Regions from separate parts of the Gymnodinialimonas sp. JB5-7 genome, predicted to be linked through region 1. Evidence: riboswitches for the same ligand, from Rfam matches in the RefSeq annotation. Region 1 holds a riboswitch; the other holds the start of a gene.
The links. A riboswitch is a leader RNA that binds a small molecule or an ion and turns the genes downstream of it on or off. The one in region 1 is predicted to bind cobalamin.
Positions count from the first base shown of each region.

Region 1 (9,557 bases):
GCGTGTCGAATTATGCCAAACCGTCGGGGCACAGCCCCCGCATTGCGCGCATGATCCGCGAAACCGCGTCGATGATGTTCCTCACGACCCGGACGGAGACCGAGGCGCTGCTGCTGGAACAGAACCTCATCAAGCAGCTCAAGCCCAAGTTCAACGTGCTGCTGCGCGACGACAAGAGCTTCCCGAATATCCTTGTCAGCCGCACCCATGCCTTTCCGCAGATCAAGAAGCACCGGGGCGCGAAGAAGGAGAAGGGCGAGTATTTCGGCCCCTTCGCGTCGGCCGGCGCGGTGAACCGCACGCTCAACCAGCTGCAAAAGGTTTTCCTTTTGCGCAACTGCACCGATGCCACTTTCGAGGCGCGCACGCGGCCTTGCCTGCTCTACCAGATCAAGCGCTGCTCCGGCCCCTGCGTCGGCTATATCAGCGAAAAGGAGTACGAGGCGTCGGTCGCCGATGCCATGCGGTTCCTGAAAGGCGACAGCACGGAGTTGCAGGCCAATCTGGCCGACCAGATGGCCGAGGCGAGCGCACAGATGGAGTTCGAACGCGCCGCCGCCCTGCGCGACCGCATCCGCGCACTCACCAACGTGCAATCGGCGCAAGGCATCAACCCGCGCGGCGTGCGGGAGGCCGACGTGATCGCGCTACACATGGAAGGCGGGCAGGCCTGCGTGCAGGTCTTCTTCATCCGCGCCAATCAGAATTGGGGCAACAAGGATTACTATCCGCGCATAGGTCCAGATATCGAAGAACCCGAGGTGTTGGAGGCCTTTGTTGGCCAGTTCTACGACACCAAGGATGTGCCGCGTCAGGTCATCCTCTCACATCCGGTCGAAAACATGGACCTGATGGCCGACGCGCTGTCCCAGAAGCGCGGCACGAAGGTCGAGATCCTCGTCCCCCAGCGTGGCGAGAAGCTGGAGCTTGTCGAAGGCGCGCGGCGCAATGCCCGTGAAAGCCTCGGCCGCTCGATGGCCGAAAGCCAGGCGCAGGGAAGCTGCTTGCGCGGGCTGGCCGAGGCGTTCGATCTGGATGGTCCGCCCAAGCGGATCGAGGTCTACGACAACTCTCACATTCAAGGCACCAATGCCGTGGGCGGGATGATCGTGGCGGGGCCTGATGGCTTCATGAAAAGCCAGTATCGCAAGTTCAACATTCGGGGCGAAGAGCTGACCCCGGGCGACGATTTCGGCATGATGAAAGAGGTCCTGAACCGCCGCTTCAAACGCCTTCTGAAAGAGGACCCGGATCGAGAGACCGAGGCCTGGCCCGATCTGCTGCTGATCGACGGCGGCGCGGGGCAGATCAGCGCCGTGAAGGAAATCATGGACGATCTCGGCGTCGAAGACGTGCCGTTCATCGGTGTGGCCAAAGGCATCGACCGCGATCAGGGCAAGGAAGAATTCTACCGCCCGGGGCAGTCGGTGTTTGCACTGAAACGCAACGATCCGGTTCTGTATTTCGTGCAACGCCTGCGGGATGAGGCCCACCGCTTTGCCATTGGCGCGCATCGCCAGAAACGTTCGAAAGCTGTGTCGGCGACGCCGCTGGACGATGTGCCGGGCGTGGGGGCGGCGCGCAAACGCGCGCTGCTGGCGCATTTCGGGTCGGCCAAGGCGGTGACGCGCGCGAACTTGGCGGACCTCAAGGCAGTCGACGGCGTGTCAGAGGGGCTGGCGCAGAAGATCTACGACCATTTCCACGAGGGTGGATAACGGCGGGCCGTCTTCACCTTTTCTGCCGCAGCAAGGCCACGAAGAACACACCGCCGATGAGCCCGGTGACAATCCCGATCGGCATGTCCTCGGGCGCCATGACGGTGCGGGCCACGATGTCGGCCCAGAGGAGGAAAATGGCCCCGGCAAGGGCCGACCAAGGCAACACGCGCGTATAGTCGCCGCCAACCATGGCGCGGACAATGTGCGGGATCATCAGCCCAACAAACCCGATCATGCCTGAGAAGGCCACCATGACGCCGGTGATCAGAGCGCATGCGATGAAGACCAGGCGGCGGAACCCGACCACAGAGATCCCAAGCGATGTGGCGGTCTCATCCCCAATGGTCATTGCATTGAGGTCTGCCGCCCGGCGCCACAGCCAGATGACGCATGGCACCAGCACGACAAGCGGGTAGATCAGGTGGCTCCATTGCGCGAGGCCAAGCCCGCCCAACATCCAGAAGACGACCGTATGAGCCGCCCGTGGATCGCCCAGAATTATCAGAAGATTGGCCAGCGCCATTATGACGAATGAGACGGCTACGCCGGTCAGAACCAAACGATCCGCACTGCTGGCCCCGGTAAAGCGCGACACGGCCAGCACGGCCCCTGTGGCCGCCAAGGCCCCCAGGAATGCCAGAACCGGGACCGTCAGTAATCCAAGAAACAAGCCGGTGTGGAGAAGCGCAAGGATCGCCCCAAAGGCCCCGCCCGAAGAAATCCCCAGCAAATGCGGATCAGCCAATGGGTTGCGTGTGACGGCTTGAAGGCTTGCGCCAACAACGGCCAGGCCCGCGCCCACAATCGCGGCCAGCAGGGCACGCGGAAAGCGGATTTCCCAAACAACGGCCGCCTGGCCCTGGGTCCAATCCGGCGTGACCAGGCCAAGACCGATCTGTTCGGACATGACCCCCAGACTGTCCGGAACGGGACCGAGACGGCCCCGACAGAGATCGCGGCGCTGATGGACAAGACCAACGCCGTCAAACCCACAAGGATCAGGAGGGGCAAATTGCCCCTCCGCCCTAGGGCACGATCTCTGGACGTCACGCTCATTCCGGCCAGAAGGCCTCGGCCAGGCGGGCCACGGCGTCGATGTTGCGTGGGCCTGGCGTGGCTTCGACATATTCCAGAACCACGAAGCGGTTGTTCTGAACGGCGCTGATGCCCGACAGGGCCGGGTTGGTGCGCAGGAAGTCCATCTTCTGGTCTGCGGTCACTTCGCCATAGTTCACGATGATGATGACCTCCGGGTCCCGCTCTACCACCGCTTCCCAGCTGACCGTGCCCCAGCTTTCGCGGAAATCATCCATGATGTTCACGCCCCCGGCCGCTTCAATCATCGCGGTCGGGATGGCAAAGTGGCCCGCGGTGAAGGGCGCGTCTTCGCCACTATCGTAGACAAACACCCGGGGTGCGTCGCCATCGGTATCGAGGCCTGCGATGATCGCGGCCAGTTCCGCCTCATACCCCGCGATCAATTCCTCCGCACGGTCTTCGACGCCGAAGATGGCGCCCAGGTTGCGCAGATCGTTGTACATCAGATCGAGTGTGACCTCCTGCTCCACGCCGACATGAATGCAGCTTTCGCTGAGCTCGTAGACGTTGATGCCGAACCGTTCGAGCGTCTCGGGCGTCACTTCACCGCCGACGCGCATGCCGTAGTTCCAACCGGCAAAGAAGAAATCCGCATCGGCCCCGGCCAGCACCTCAAGCGAGGGGTAACGCTCGGACAGTTCTGGCAGCTCTTCCACGCCTTCACGGATTTCAGGCTCCAGCTTGTTCCAGCCGGAAACGCCGGTGTAGCCGATCATGTGGTCGGTCAGCCCCAGGACCAGCATCATCTCGGTCAGGTTCACATCGTTGGAAATCGCGGCCTGAGGCACGCTGTCGAATGTGACCTCCCTTTCGCAGGATTGAACGGTTGTCTGCGCCAGGGCGACCGTCCCTATGAGGCTGAAGGCTGCCGATAAGGTGAGCGTTTTCATTGCAGGGGGACCTTTCGTTTTGCAAATGGAAGGTGAAGTGCCGCGTGTCCGAACGGTTGAGCCAATCGGCCCGCGCGTCGACCCGGAACGCGTTGGTCACAAGGTCTTCGGTCAGCACCTCGGCTGGGGTGCCGCAGGCCAGTGTCTTGCCCTGTTTGAGGATCAGAAGGTCGTCGCACAGGCCGGCGGCAAGGTTCAGATCGTGCAGGCTGGTCACGACCGTCAGGTCGAGGTTTCGGATCAGATCGAGCACTTCAAGCTGATGGCGGATATCGAGGTGATTTGTCGGCTCGTCCAGGATCAGCACCTGTGGTTCCTGTGCCAGCGCACGGGCAACCATGACCCGCTGCCGTTCACCCCCGGAAAGTGTCCCCATTTGGCGAAACGCCAAGTGCGCAAGATCGAGTTTCAGAAGCGCCGCTTCGACAATCTCGTTCTCTGCCGCACCGCCTGCGCTGAAGCCAGCGCGATGGGGCACGCGCCCCAAGGCAACGATTTCGCCAACCGTCAGCGCAAAGTCGGTGGGGTGTTCCTGCAGAACGGCAGCAATCTTCTGTGCGGCTTTGCGAGGCGGCATCGCCCAGATGTCGTCGCCCCCAACCATGATCCGGCCCGTGGCGGGCATGTTGTAGCGATAAAGCAGCCGCAACAGGCTCGACTTACCCGCCCCGTTTGGCCCGACGATGCCCAACAGCCGACCGGCCGCAACGGTGAAGCTGGTGGCGTGCAGCGAAAATCCTTCCGTCCCGCGCGACGCCCATGAGGCGTTTTCGACAACCAGTTCCGCCGCGCTCATTGGACCGGCTCCGGGCTGTGCTCAACGATCGTCATGGCTGCAGGAACACGGGCGAGTGCGGTGCGGCGCAATTTGCCGGGCCTGTCGACTGAACTGCACCATCCGTCATGCAACACGGCATATTGGCGCGCAAAGGCGACAAGGTCGTCGATGTCCGCGTCGGCATCAATGTCGCCGAACAGATAGGTCGCCTTGCGCGTGCCATGATAGGCGACGGTGCACGGGCGGTCGCAGCCCGCCATGCAGGCGACACCCGAAATCTCGAATGCCTCAGGGATGGCGTCACCGGCTGCATCAATCGCCGCGCGGAGGCGTTTGATCAGGTCATATCCCGGCTGGCACGGGCTGCCCGTGTGGGTACAGGATGTGCAAACCGAGATGCGATGATTGGGTGTGGTCCGGCGCATGTCGCCCTCCGCGCATATGCGGGGGCATCGGGGAACCGGATCGGTCTGCGGCGCGTGCCGTATGTGCCATACCTGTCTCCTCCACCGGGCGCCCCGCCCGGGTTACGGTTGGATCGAGCAACAGGCAGGTCTCCTGACTTTGCGGGTCTGGGCGCATTTGCGGCCTTCCCGGGGCGGACCCAGTGACCTGATGCAACGCGCTCACCGCTTACAGTTGCGGGGGCAGTCACGGACTTGGCACCTATCGACAGCGCCGCACCATGTTCCCTATTAACCCACAAGGCGTGGGACCAATTGCTGGGTAACGCGTAGGTTGATTCCGTGAGGCTTGCAATAGAATTGGCGAGATCGGGGAAATGCCAACAAGTGATGGTTGGGCGCGCTGGTTCGGTTAGCGCTTGGCGCGTGACCATGGCGGGCGGTGGCATTGAAGAGGTTCACCGGCATCAACGTGGGGCTGGCACAGTGGATCAACGCCAATTCCTCAGACGGCTGGCTAAGTGGCGCTGCTTCGCACGCAACGGTTTGATGAGGGTTGCAAAACCACTTGGCACCCGGGGTTATCCTCGACAACACAACCGAAGCGCCGGACCGTATCGCCAGGGTCTGGCAAAGCTGGATGACGCAAAACGGCATTGTCAGGGATGTGCTCTCTGAAGGTTTCGAAGATGTTTTGAGCATTGGCCGAACGGTCGGCGACGCGCCCATAAGGTCGGGCCTCCTGCTGATGTCGCGGGCCGTGTTCGACCGCGCGGGTAGGGTTGATGGGGAACGGGCGTATCACCAAGAGACGGATGGCACGCAGTTTCTTGCGGCCCCCTGGGATAAAGCCTGTGCCGCTTTGAGGGATGCGGCGCTCTCTTTCGGGGCAAGCGACCACTGCGATGCGAGCGATCGTGTCGCCCTTTGCGCACCGTTACGGCAAACGGCTCCCGATTTGGTTGCGCTGATTGAGGGCAAGAAGGGATAGGGTTCGTACGATCCTCGATCCCTTAACAAAACGTAAACAAAATCCACAATTCCGTTCCCTTTCAAAGCCTTAACCCCCTTGCTCACGCGTGAGCACGCCGCCGTGCGCCCGCCCCCTCTGGCCCCGGCCTCGTATCCCGGCTAACAAGGGCCCATGCGCTGGACCCTGCCCAATATTTTGACCCTCGTGCGCCTCATCGCGGCGCCGATGGTGGGTCTTGTCTTCCTTTTGCTGCCGCGTCCCTTTTCCGATTGGGTGGCCCTGATCCTCTTCATGTCGGCGTCACTTACGGACTATCTCGACGGCCTTCTGGCGCGCAGATGGGGCCAGGAAACCCGGTTCGGCGCGATGCTCGATCCGATTGCCGACAAGGCCATGGTGGTGATCGCGCTCGCTGTCCTTCTGGCCCTTTATGGCGTCGATTTCGCGGCGGGCAGTCTGGCCCTGAAACCCATCTTCCTGATCCCGATCCTCGTGATCCTGTTCCGTGAGATTTTTGTCTCGGGCCTCCGCGAATTCCTTGGCGCTTCGGCGAAGGAGTTGAAGGTGACAAAGCTCGCGAAATGGAAAACCACGGTCCAGATGTTCGCCATAGGCTTCCTGTTCTGCTTCGGCCTCTTCGCCCACTACCTTTGGGCGCTGTCGGTCGGCATGGATGCGGGCCTGATTGAAGGCATCCTCGCGGGAACGGTGGAGGATGAATTCAACTTGCGTTGGATCTTCGTTGGCTACCAGTGGAGCGAACTTCTGGGGGTCGCTTTGCTGTGGCTGTCCGCACTGCTGACAGCGCTCACCGGATGGGATTATTTCCAGAAGGCCCGTCCCTTCCTGAAGGAGCCCCAGTAATGGATATTCGCTACTTCGCCTGGCTCCGCGAGCGCATTGGTACCGGTCATGAGACGGTTGAGACGCGCGCCGAAACGGTGGCCGACCTGATCGAAGACCTCAAAGCGCTGTCCGATGCGCACGCCTTCGCATTCTCCGACACCAACGCTATTCGTGCGGCCGTGGATCAGGAGCTTGTGCCATTTGATGCGTCGATTGCAGGCGCCAAGGAAGTTGCCTTTTTCCCGCCCATGACCGGGGGATGAAGGATGAGCATCGACGTCAGTGACCGCGCGTTTGATCCGGGAGCCGTCCTTTCCGCCTTCTCGCAGCGCGTCGATGGTTCCGGCGCCATTGTCACTTTCACAGGCATTACGCGTGACGTGAGTGAGGGTGATCTTCAGGCGATGGAGATCGAGCACTATCCTGGTATGACGGAAAAGGCCCTGGGCGACATCCGGGCGCAGGCAATGGATCGGTTCAGGCTGATCGACGCGGTGATCATCCACCGCTACGGGCGCCTCAGCCCCGGTGAGACCATCATGATGGTTGCAACCGCCGCGCCACATCGACGCGATGCATTTGAGGCCGCGGATTTCCTGATGGATTACCTCAAGTCCCGCGCGCCATTCTGGAAACGCGAGATCACGGCGCGCGGTGCGGATTGGGTCGCCGCCAAGGATGAAGACGAAGACGCCCTTAATCGGTGGTAGCCCTCGCCCGCCCTTCTTTGTTCTGAAAATATGCCGGGGAGTCGCCGTGGCGACGGGGCAGCGCCCCCAATCAACCTCACCAAGTCGAGCGATGGTATCGTGGATGTACCCTGCCGCGCGCGCCGGAGGCGCGCGCGGCCCCCGGCGACGACGAAGTCGGCGCAATCCCTTTCAGGCGTTCAATTGCCCTGGTTGACGCTTTCCACATATGTGCGAAGCTCTTCCGCTTCCGTCCGGGCTTCGCGAAGCCCTTCCATGGCGGCGCGCAGTTCAGCCTCGGTCTGGCTCAGCTGATTGGTCAACTCGCCCTCCCGTTGCTGGAGATAGGCAATTGCCTGATCCCGGGTTTCTTCCGCGTCATGCAATGCGCGCGCCAGGTTCTCCATTTCACCCAGATCGGCGGAGGACACCTGGTTGAACCGCGTAACCAGCCAATGCGCCAGCCATCCCAGCGCGAAGGCGACGAAGAGGATAATGGCGATTGCGATGATGAATTCGAGGCGGTTCATGGGGCTGCTGCTTTCGTCTTAATTCTCGCCGTCCACGTCGGGGCGGGGCAGGGGCGGGCCTCGAACGGCCAGTCGGCGATCGCGCCTTGTGCCAGAATGCCCGCACGTGTGCGCGGTTGGTCGTCTTCACCGGCCGCAAGCCCGGCAACTTCGGCGGAGGCCAGAAGCCGGAATTCGATCCGACGGTTTTGTTCGCGACCCTCCTCCGTCTCGTTGTCGGCAATGGGTTGGCTTTCGCCATAGCCTTGGGCCGTCAGGTTCGAGATCAGGATGCCGCGCGCAAGAAGGCCGTTCAAAACGGCATCGGCGCGTGCCTGGCTGAGGTTGAGGTTCATCGTCTCGCCGCCCTGCGCGTCTGTGTGTCCGCCAATTTCCATGCGGACGTGCAAGCAATCCGGAAGGACTTCGGCAATCTGGTCCAGCACGCGCCCGGCCGTTTCATTGATCTCAGTCGATCCGGGATCAAAGGTGATCTTTGTCTCATCCTGAATAGCGCGGATACGTGCAACGCATTCCTCATCGGTCGGTTGCGAGGCAATCGGATCCAGGGCTTCGACATAACTCACGTCGAGCTGGAAATTCGCGCCTTGCCCCAAATCTTCCGACAACATGCGTGTGAGTTGCGAGACCATCTCTTGATCACCGGTTTCGCCGGTCAGACGCAAGGTGTCAGGCTCGACCGTCAATTGCCCTGAGTTCAATTCTGACAAGGCGTTCAGGCCTGCCATGACGCGCACGGACCAGCCCTGCGGCAGGTCCGTGACCGAGCGTGTCGCTACATCAGTCCGGTCGGCCCCGAACAGAGCGGTGGCAAAGGTCTGGACCGAAGCGCCGATGGCCCCGTCTGGCAAGCGGCCGCGCAGACGTGCGCCCGTATCCGGATCCAGCGTTGCGGTGAACCGTGCGGGTCCGGTGCTTGCAAGGGTTTCTGGCTCTGGCAGCACGGCTTGAAGGGAGAAGAGGTCAGGCAGGGCTGCGCCCAATTCCCCGACGACGGTATCGAAATGGTCTTGCTCGGTCCGCTCCGCCGCGATCAGCGTGACGTCCGCGTCTGAGAAGGTCACGCTGCCTGTGCCAAGCTCTGCCAGGGCCTCCAGCGCCGTTTCGACAGCATCGCCCCAAGACGGGGATGGCACGCCAAGCCCGATCGTGCAGGGGACGGTCCCAGTTGCCCCGGCTGCCCGTCCTGCGGCGACGATCTGATCGCGCGTTTGCGTTGTGTCAGCGGTGCAGGTCTCAAACCGTCCGCCGTCTTCGTCCCGCACAAACCGAAGCGCAAAGGGTGTGATGACGGGGCGCGGGGCCGAGATATCCAACACGACCTGCACGCCTTCCGGTTGGTTTTGCTGGAGGCGCGCGATGAACTCCGCCCGTTCTTCGCGCGTCTCACCGACCGCTTCAATTTCCACACGATCCGCTAGAACCGTCACTTTCGATCGCGGCAATGTTTGCAGTGCGCGTAGACCAAAGGCCAACGCGTCGGCCCAGGTATCGGGCGCTGCCATTTCTGCGGTTTCGATCATGTTCACAACGTCCGCCTCGCCCGCGATATCCGCGATGGCTTCGGCGACGGCGAAGGCTTCATCGCCTTCGGGTGCGGGGATCAGGCCAATCAACTGGATCCCATC
Region 1 covers NZ_JBVFUX010000012.1:1,547,845-1,557,401, forward strand. The annotation lists gene uvrC (excinuclease ABC subunit UvrC) at 1-1,718, shown strand, start outside; gene ACZ1HK_RS16275 (FecCD family ABC transporter permease) at 1,732-2,628, opposite strand; gene ACZ1HK_RS16280 (ABC transporter substrate-binding protein) at 2,774-3,535, opposite strand; gene ACZ1HK_RS16285 (ABC transporter ATP-binding protein) at 3,489-4,505, opposite strand; gene ACZ1HK_RS16290 (DUF1636 family protein) at 4,502-4,912, opposite strand; cobalamin riboswitch at 5,019-5,222, opposite strand; gene ACZ1HK_RS16295 (hypothetical protein) at 5,460-5,882, shown strand; gene pgsA (CDP-diacylglycerol--glycerol-3-phosphate 3-phosphatidyltransferase) at 6,036-6,728, shown strand; gene moaD (molybdopterin converting factor subunit 1) at 6,728-6,973, shown strand; gene ACZ1HK_RS16310 (molybdenum cofactor biosynthesis protein MoaE) at 6,977-7,420, shown strand; gene ACZ1HK_RS16315 (hypothetical protein) at 7,600-7,929, opposite strand; gene ACZ1HK_RS16320 (OmpA family protein) at 7,926-9,557, opposite strand, start outside.

Region 2 (9,557 bases), 920 kb from region 1:
CTCCGCCGCCATGCCCAAAGCGTGCGCCGCGCGGTCCAACTCCACGCGGTTGTCGCTTTCATGCAAGGTCAGCCCCTCGCGCGCCGCAACCCGCCGCACGTAGGGGATATAGCCCACCACATCGGTCGCCTCGGCCAAAACGGCGGAAACTTCGGGCGTCACCATCGCCTCGTCCCCCGGCCCAAGGCCCGCAACAACCACCCAGCCGCTCACGGCCTGCGCCCCTGCCCGTGCACCACGATGATCGAGAAATAGGGCAAGGTCTCGCCGTCATATTCCGACAACGGGCAGACACTCTCCCCCTCCATCGCCGCGTATTGCACCAGCACCGCGCGGTCTGCCTTGCCCGCTGCCTCCAACGCGCGGCGCACCTTCGCCAGATTGCGCCCGATCTTCATCACCACCAGCGCATCGGCCCGCGCCATGGCATCTGCCAACGCGTCCTCGCCCAAGGTTCCCATAACAACCGATAAGATATCGTCGCCCCAGGTGATCGGCGCGCCCGTCGCCGTCCACGCCGCCGACATGCCGGTGATCGCGGGCACAACCTGCACGTCGCAGGTGTCTTTCAGCCGCTCATAGAGATGCATGAACGAGCCGTAAAAGAACGGATCGCCCTCGCACAAAACCACCACATCCTCACCGCCGGAGGCCAGCTTGCACAGATGCGCCGTCACCTCCGCATAGAAACCCGAAAGCACCTCATTGTAACGCGGGTCGCTCAGCGGAATTTCGGTCGTGACGGGATATTCCATCGCGAATTCAACGACATCCGCACGCAGCATCCCTTCCACGATCTTGCGCGCACGCCCCGCCCGACCCGCCTTGCGGAAGAACGCCACATGCTTGGCATTCCGCAACAGCCGGTCCGCCTTCACGCTCATCAGGTCCGGATCCCCCGGCCCCAATCCAACCCCGTAAATCACCCCACTCATTCCGCGCGGCTCGCAATGGCGTTGATGGCGGCAACCGTGATGGCCGAGCCACCCAGCCGACCCTCAACGATGATCGACGGCACAGGCAGCGCCTCCCACAAGGCATCCTTGCTTTCCCGCGCGCCGACGAAACCCACCGGGCAGCCGATGATCGCCGCCGGACGCGGGCAATCGGGGTCTTCCAGCATCTCGAGCAGGTGAAACAATGCCGTCGGTGCATTCCCAATGGCAACCAGCGCACCGTCCAGCCGATCCCGCCACAACTCCAGCGCCGCCGCTGACCGCGTCGTGCCAAGCTCCGCCGCCATCCCCGGCACCCGTTCATCGCGGAGCGTGCAGATCACGTCATTTTCCGCCGGCAACCGCTTCCGCGTCACCCCTTCGCTGACCATGTACGCATCGCAAAAGATCGGCGCGCCTGCCTGCAACGCCGCCCGGGCCGCCGCAACCATCCCGTCCGAGACCTTCACATGGGCCTCCAGCCCCACCATGCCGGCGGCATGGATCATGCGCACAACGACCTGCTCGCTATCGGCATCAAAGCGGCCCAAATCGGCCTCCGCCCGGATCGTGGCAAAGCTCTCGTCATAAATCGCCTGCCCGTTCTTTTCGTATTCATACGGCATGTGCGCCGCTCTCCCGCAAAGCCGTTTCGGCGCTTTTATCGTTGCCGTTCCCGAGCGCAAGCTCCGGCAGATAGAGCGCCTAGAATGGCGACACGCAGCATCGGTCACGATCATCGCGATCAACGCCGCGCGCAACGCATCCGGCTGACAGGCGCCCGCCGCTCGGCCAAGCAATCCATAGCCCGGCCCGTCCGTCGGCGCACCGTAACGGCATCGCGTTCGGGCGCGCATCGTGCCGCGCCATAGTGCTCGCGGCACATGGCGTTCGCATGGTCGGACATCCGCCCGCGGCCATCCGCACCGATCAGACCCGATCGCCGATGAACCATCGCGCCAGGTCCAGCGACGCGGCCACGGGATCGCCAGCGACGCAGACCAGTCTCCGCCCCATCGGCCCGCAAGATCAGCGCCGCGCCCGCGGCTTCGATCCGCACATCCCCCGGCACGTCCGCCAGAACGCGCGCCGCGCCCAGCATCCACAACAAACCCAAACTTCTGCGGCAGCGCCTTGAATTCCGCCCGCGCCAAAGTTCTCCGCCAACCGCTCCGGCAATAGCTCGGTGTCTTGTCCATCGCGAAACGGGCTCTGTGCGATGTTGACCCGTCCGCTCGGCGTGTGGTCGATTTCGGCCAGCCCCAGCGCATCCAACTCCGGCACCAGCGCTGCGTGCTCCGACCGCGCTCAAGCCCCGCAGTTGCAGGTTTCGCACGGTTCGTCGACCTCGATGACCCCCGCCCCGTACCGCCCCGCCAAACCGCCAAGTCCGTCCGCTTGCTCCGAGCTGACAACGCTCCACCCGGCACCCGGATGCGCACCATCAACCCATCGTCCAGCGGCATGGGCCGCAGCACGCTGGGGCACCAGCCCCAGGCCTTGCGGTCCACGCTCATTCCGCCGCCTCCAGTGTCCGCCCGGATCGAGTTGCGCCGCGACACCCACAGCCCCGCCGCATGCAAAGCCGCGAACCGATCCCGCATCGCAGCCAGCGCCTCGGGATTGGCATCGGCCAGAAACGCCTCGACCGCGTCGTCGCCGAGCGTTGCATCGTAGTACAAATCGAACAGGTGTGAGGGCACGACACCGGCCAGTTGCGCAAACGCGGCCATGTTTTCCAACGTCGCAGCAATCTCCGCCGCGCCCCGGAAGCCATGCCGCTGCATCCCTACAATCCATCCCGGATGCGCCGCGCGGGCATGCACAACCCGCGCCACCTCCTCGGTCAAACCCCGCGCGCGGGGGCGATCCGGGTCCGTCACGTCCAAATGATAGAGCGCCGCCTGCCCGCCCGTCACACCCTGCGCGGCGGCAAAGCCCGCCTCATGGGTGGCGTAATCCTCGGCCAGCAGGATATCCGTTTCCGGCAGGTCCTGCAGGTGCACAAAGGCGTCCGCCGCAGCCACCCGTGCGGCAATCCCTTCCGCGTTCTTCTCGACCTTCTCACCGTCCAACGCATAGGCCGAGGCCGCCAGCCACGCGTCCCCGACAGCGCGCTTCGCCTCCTCGCTGTAGTCACCCAGATGCTGGCCAATCCCAACCCCAAACGACCCCGGCGCAGGCCCGTAGACCCGAGCACCCTCACGGCCCACAAATGGGTTCCAATCCGCCGCCTCGTCCCGCGCGGCCAAGGCCCGCACCGCCTGCTGAAACAACGCCGACAAAGTCGGGAACACATCGCGGAACAGGCCCGACACCCGCAAGGTCACATCAATCCGGGGCCGCTCCAACTCCGCAATCGGCAACACCTCAATGCCGCTGACCCGCTCGCTGCCCTCATCCCACACTGGCCGCACGCCCAGACAGCGCCAGCGCCATGCGCGAATTCCTCGCCCGCCGTGCGCATCGTCGCAGACCCCCAAAGGTCCACGATCAGCCCCTTGGGATAATCGCCCTCATCCTGCAAGTGCCGCCGGATCAGCTCGTCCGCCAGCACCTCCCCCTGCGCATAGGCCGCCCGCGACGGCACGGAGCGCGGATCGGTCGTGTACAAATTCCGCCCCGTGGGCAGCACATCCGTCCGCCCCCGGTAAGGCGACCCGCTCGGCCCCGCCGCGATCCGCTTGCCTGCCAATGCATCCAAAATACTGGCGCGTTCCGCAACCGCCGAGGAGCGACTGTCAAAAGCCTCCTGCCCGGCCTCTTCCCGCCCCCAGACATGCAGCCCATCGCCGAACTGGCTGTCCTTCACATCGCAAACAAACCGGTCGATCCGCGTGATCGCTTCGGCTGAACACGACGCCGCGTCCAGCCCAAGATCGTCCTCCGACCCCAAGCGCCTGCGCCTCCGCGCGGATATCCTCCTGCAGCCGGTCGCGCCGCTTCGGGTCCAGCCCGTCCGCGTTCGAGAACTCATCCAAGAGCGCCTCCAACCGCACCAACCGTGTCGGCGTCTCGGACGCCCGCAGAGGCGGCGGGATGTGGCCCAACGTTACCGCCCCGATGCGCCGCTTGGCCTGCGCGGCCTCACCCGGATCGTTCACGATGAACGGATAGATCACCGGCAAATCGCCGGTCAGCGCCTCGGGCCAACACGCCTCGGACAACGCCACCGACTTGCCCGGCAACCATTCCAGCGTGCCATGGGCCCCAATATGGATCAGCGCGTCGGTATGCGCCTGCATCCACAGGTAAAACGCCACATAACCATGGCGTGGCACGCGGGCGAGGTCGTGATATTCGGCATCGCGCAGCTTTGGATTGCCGCGCTCGGGCTGTAGCGCGACCCACGCATTTCCACGCTGTACGATCGGTAGGGCCAGCCCCGCCTCGGTCGCATCCGCGTCCGTCTCGCAAGCCCCCCATGCGGCTTCAAGATCATCGCGCAAAGCCTTGGGAAGGCGCGACAAAGCCGTCTTGTACTCCGCAAACGGCCAGACCATCCGCGCGCCGCGCAGATCATCGACGGACAGCCCGTCTTCCCCCAAATCCTCCAAAATCGCCCCAGCCGAGGCAATCGCATCCAGACCCAACCGCATGCGCCAGGTTCCACTCCCGTCCCGGATAAGTGCTCAGAACCAGTGCCACCCGTCGCCGCTCGGACACCGCCAACCGATGCCAAGCCGCAACCCGCTTTGCCACGGCCTCAACCCGGCCCGCATTCGCCCGGTGCACAAACCGCGCGAATTGCAAATCCTCGTCCCGCGCCTGCGGTTCCTTGAAGCTGACAGCACCACCGAAAATCCGCCCATCCACTTCCGGCAAAACCACATGCATCGCCAAATCAGCCGGCGACAAGCCCGCGTTCGGCCTCGGCCCAGGCCGCCTCGGTCGAGGTCGCCAAAGCCACCTGGAACACCGGCACGTCTCCCGCATCAAGCGGAGAGGCCCCCGACGCCCCCTTGCCCGAAAACGATGTCGCATTCACCACGGCCACGGGCCGCAAATGCGCGACCATCCGCGCCATCCACTCCGCCGCGCCCGGCGCTTTCAGCGACGGCGCAAACAGGCCCATCACCGTGAAGCCCTGCGCCCGCAACGCGCCGAACAGCGCATCAAACGGGGCGAGATCGGCGGCCAACAGATACGAGCGGTAAAATGTCACCAGCACCAGCTTGTCAGCCCCCGCCAGCACCGGGCAGCACACCGCGTCCTCCGGCGTCCAGCCGCCCACCTGCGCCACACCCTTGGCACCCTGCACCGGCCCTGCGTAAAGCCCCGAGGCCAGCGCCATCTGCTGCAACGCCGCCTGTGCGGCCACCGCTCCGCCCGCATCACACAAATGCTGCAACCGGCGCAGAGTGCTCACCGGCAGCGTCGAGATCTCATCCGAGCCGCTTGTCTTCGCGCCCATCGGCGGGCAGCACGGCCAGCGCAATTCCACGCGCTCGGCACAGCGCCTCAATCTGTTGCAACCCATAGGGCCAATAGGGCACTCCGCCGATCAAACGGATCAGGATGCCCTTCGCGCCCTCCAGCGTCTGCTCCACGTAAGTGTCGACAGACAAAGGATGTTTCAGCGCCACGATATTGGCGAGCCGCAGGCTTGGCAGCGCACCCGCCAGACCGCTTCCACCCCTCCGCAAAGGCCCCCAGATCAGAATCCGACAGCGACAGCACCACAAGATCGGCGGGCGTCTGCGCCAGATCCTGTGGGGTCTCGGTCTCTTCTAACCCATGGCTTTCGCGGAAGATGACGTGCATGTCATGCTACTCGGCAGCCGCCAGTTCCGGTGCCAGGACCGCACGGATCGCCGCCGCATCGACGTCGTCATGCTCGGCAATCACCACCAGACGACCCATCACGGGGCCGCTCGCCCCAAGGCTGGTCATATTGGTGCCGCACGCGCGCGCCCACCGCCTGCACCAGCAGGCGCATCGGCTTGCCTGCGACATCGGCATAGCCCTTCACGCGCAGAATATTCTGCTCATTCGCCAGCCGCTCGATCCGCGCAACCAACTCCGCCGGATCCTCAACAGGCGCGATGTTCACCACGATGCTCTCGAAATCATCATGCTCATGGTCGTCATGCCCGTCGTGATGCGAGGGCCGCGCGTCCATGTCATCTTCCGCCGCCGCTTCCAGCCCAAGGATCACCCGCGGATCAACCTTCCCCTCCGCAACCTCCACAATCGGCAAAGCCCTGGGCGCTTCGGCCTCGATCACCGCGCGGCGCCTTTGCTACGCCCTCCGGCCCTGCCAAATCGGGCTTCGTCAGCAACACAATATCCGCGCAGGAAATCTGATCCTCGAACACCTCGCTCAGAGGCGTCTCGTGATCAATCGACTCATCCGCCAACCGCTGCGCATCCACACGCGCCACATCCGGCGCAAACCGCCCCGCGGCCACAGCCTCCGCATCGGCCAAAGCAATCACGCCATCCACGGTGATCTTCGAGCGGATATCCGGCCAGTCAAACGCCTTCAAAAGCGGCTTCGGCAGCGCCAGACCCGACGTCTCAATCACGATATGCTCGGGCCGCGGCTCCAGCTTCATCAGCGCCTCAATCGTCGGAATGAAATCATCGGCCACGGTGCAGCAGATGCAGCCGTTCGCCAGCTCCATGATGTTCTCCGCCGGGCAATCGGGAATGGCGCACCCTTTCAGGATCTCGCCATCCACACCCACATCGCCAAACTCGTTGACAACAATCGCCAGACGTTTCCCGCCGGGGTTCTGCATCAGCTGGCCGATCAGCGTCGTCTTCCCAGACCCCAGAAACCCCGTCACAATCGTCACCGGCAGTTTCGCCAAATCGCCCATGTCTCTACTCCCCAGTTTCGGCGCAGCCGGGGCAACCGGCGGGATGCGCGCAATGCAATTTCGTTTGAAGTGTTCGGGCCGCTGCCGCCACGGGATCACCCCATCGCTCGCGTCCCGGTATAGCGCGATGCCGTCGCGCAGAAGGTCGATTTGCGACCCCTCGTCGAGGTTTCCGTACACATAGGTCCAGCGCGCCGCCCCGCCCCGCATCACGGCAGAGCATCCGTAATCGCAATTCTGTAGGCATTCCACCGGCGTCAGCGTCACGCCCTCAGGCATGCCGCCCGCGCGCAACCCTTCATACAGCCGCGTGCCGGGCCGCTCGCCATCCTCGGTCGCCTCGCCCCCGCGCAAGCATTTCACGCAGACCAGCAGCTCGACCGGAGCCTTTTCGGTATCCATCCATCCCCCAAGCCCGAGGCACCCCGCCCGGATCAAAAGTTCCCATATGCGATGGCAGGTCTCCTGGCTTGTGGCCCGCGCTTTGCATCGCCTTCCCGGGCAGTGCCCAGTGGCCATGTGATACAAAGCAAACCACTCACAGTTGCGGGGGCAGCCGGGGCATCTGACCCCGTTCCCTCTTCGGCGCCAAACGGCGCACCATCGGCGAAAACACTGCTCACGCCCCGCCCGGCTTGTCAATCACAAGGCGAGGACATTGACGGCGGGTCGCGCCGGTGCCACCCCTAGCGCAACTCCGGAGGATGCCATGACCGAACACGCCGATGAAAACGCCCGCCACAATGAGAAGATGAAAAAGATCAAGGCGGCCCGCGACAAGATGATGGAGACCAAGACCGAGGAGAAGGGCCTGATCATGGTCCATACCGGCCCCGGCAAGGGCAAATCCTCCTCCGGCTTCGGCATGGTCATGCGCGCGATCCAGCATCAGATGGGCGTGGCCGTGGTCCAGTTCATCAAGGGCAATTGGGACACCGGCGAGAAATCCTTCCTCCGCGAACGTTTCGCCGATGAATGCCGCTTCTTCGTCTCGGGCGAAGGCTTCACCTGGGAAACCCAGGACCGCGAACGCGACATCGCCGCCGCCCAGAACGGATGGAAAATCGCGCAGGAGCAAATCCTCGACCCCGAGATCGACTTTGTCCTGCTCGACGAGATCAACATCGCACTCCGCTACGACTATCTCGACATCGACGAGGTCGTCGATTTCCTCCTCCACCAGAAACCGCAAATGACCCATGTCTGCCTCACGGGCCGCAACGCCAAGCCCGAACTGATCGAGGCCGCCGATCTGGTCACCGAAATGACCCTTATCAAGCACCCCTTCCGCGACGGCGTGAAGGCGCAGAAAGGCGTGGAGTTCTAAGATGCCCAAGGTCGAAAGCCCGAAAATCGACGAAGGCGCGGACGAGATCGGCCGCTACCGCGCGGAACTCCTCTCAGATGCCGGCGGCCTCACCCAATTCGGCGCCTTCATCGAGACCCTCTACCCCGGCTCCGCCGCCTCCAAGACCCATTGGCACGCCAATGAGGATGAGATGATCCACGTCCTCTCCGGCACCGTAACGCTGATCGAAGGCGACGCGGAAACCGACCTGATCCAGGGCGATACAGCCACCTTCAAGGCGGGCGTGCCCATCGGCCACCATCTGGAAAACCGAACGCAGGCGCCCTGCCGCTACCTCGTGATCGGCACCCGCTCCCACGACGACACCGTGACCTATTCCAAAACCGGCGAGACCGTCACCATCATCGCCGACGAAAAGGTCTACCGCGACGCGGAGGGCAATATCACGAAGGTCGAGCCCTACCATGGCGCCTGAGCTGATCGTCTGGGATTTCGACGGCGTCCTGAACCGCAACATCGTTGATGGACGCTTCATCTGGGCCGACGATCTGGAGGCGCGATCTGGGCCTCAGCCTCGAAAGCCTGCAAGACTACATCTTCAAATCCGGCCGCATCCGCTCGGTGATCCGGGGCGAGGAAGAACTCGTCGATGTTTCCGCCGAATGGCTGGCAACCCAAGCCACCGACATCACGCCCGACGCCTTCATCGCCTATTGGTTCGCCAAAGACGCCCACCCCGATGCGGAGGTCATCGCGCACCTAAAAACCCACGCCGCGCGGCACGTCATCGGCACCAACAACCCCGCCAGCCGCGCCGCCTATATCAGAGACTGAAATGGGCTTCTCCGCGCTTGTCGAACACGTCTTCGCCTCGGGCCGCCTCAAAGCGCGCCAAGCCCGACTCCGCCTACTTCCAGACCATCACCGAATGGTCCGGCGTCGCCCCAGAAAACACCCTCCTCGTCGACGACAACGCGCCCAATTGCGACGCCGCAAACGCCCTCGGCTGGCGCGTCTTCCACTTCACCGACGCAACTCGGCACCGCCTGCCGCAGGCCCTCACATGACCCGCGCCCTCATGATTCAGGGCACCGGCTCAAATGTCGGCAAGTCCATGCTCGTCGCGGGCCTCTGCCGGATCGCGCGCCAGAACGGCCTCTCCGTCGCGCCCTTCAAACCGCAGAACATGTCCAACAACGCCGCCGTCACGTCCGACGGCGGCGAAATCGGCCGCGCGCAGGCCCTGCAAGCCCTGGCCTCCGGCCTTGAACCCCATACCGACATGAACCCCGTGCTCCTAAAGCCAGAAACCGACACCGGCTCCCAGGTCGTCGTCCAAGGCAAACGCCTCACCACCGTCAAAGCCCGCGACTATACCAAGCTCAAACCCCAACTCCTCGAAGCCGTCACCGACAGCTTCAAACGCCTCAAATCGCAACACGACCTCATCCTCGTCGAAGGCGCGGGCTCCCCGGCCGAGGTCAACCT
Region 2 covers NZ_JBVFUX010000012.1:2,466,911-2,476,467, reverse strand. The annotation lists gene cobJ (precorrin-3B C(17)-methyltransferase) at 1-213, opposite strand, end outside; gene ACZ1HK_RS21310 (precorrin-2 C(20)-methyltransferase) at 210-935, opposite strand; gene ACZ1HK_RS21305 (precorrin-8X methylmutase) at 932-1,561, opposite strand; partial or broken gene cobN (cobaltochelatase subunit CobN) at 2,459-5,699, opposite strand; partial or broken gene cobW (cobalamin biosynthesis protein CobW) at 5,706-6,760, opposite strand; partial or broken gene ACZ1HK_RS21290 (DUF1636 family protein) at 6,809-7,162, opposite strand; cobalamin riboswitch at 7,199-7,380, opposite strand; gene cobO (cob(I)yrinic acid a,c-diamide adenosyltransferase) at 7,470-8,087, shown strand; gene ACZ1HK_RS21280 (cupin domain-containing protein) at 8,089-8,544, shown strand; gene ACZ1HK_RS21275 (hypothetical protein) at 8,592-8,903, shown strand; gene ACZ1HK_RS21270 (HAD-IA family hydrolase) at 8,921-9,136, shown strand; partial or broken gene ACZ1HK_RS21265 (cobyric acid synthase) at 9,133-9,557, shown strand, end outside.
Region 2: another riboswitch for cobalamin. It lies ahead of ACZ1HK_RS21290 (DUF1636 family protein); the one in region 1 lies ahead of ACZ1HK_RS16290 (DUF1636 family protein).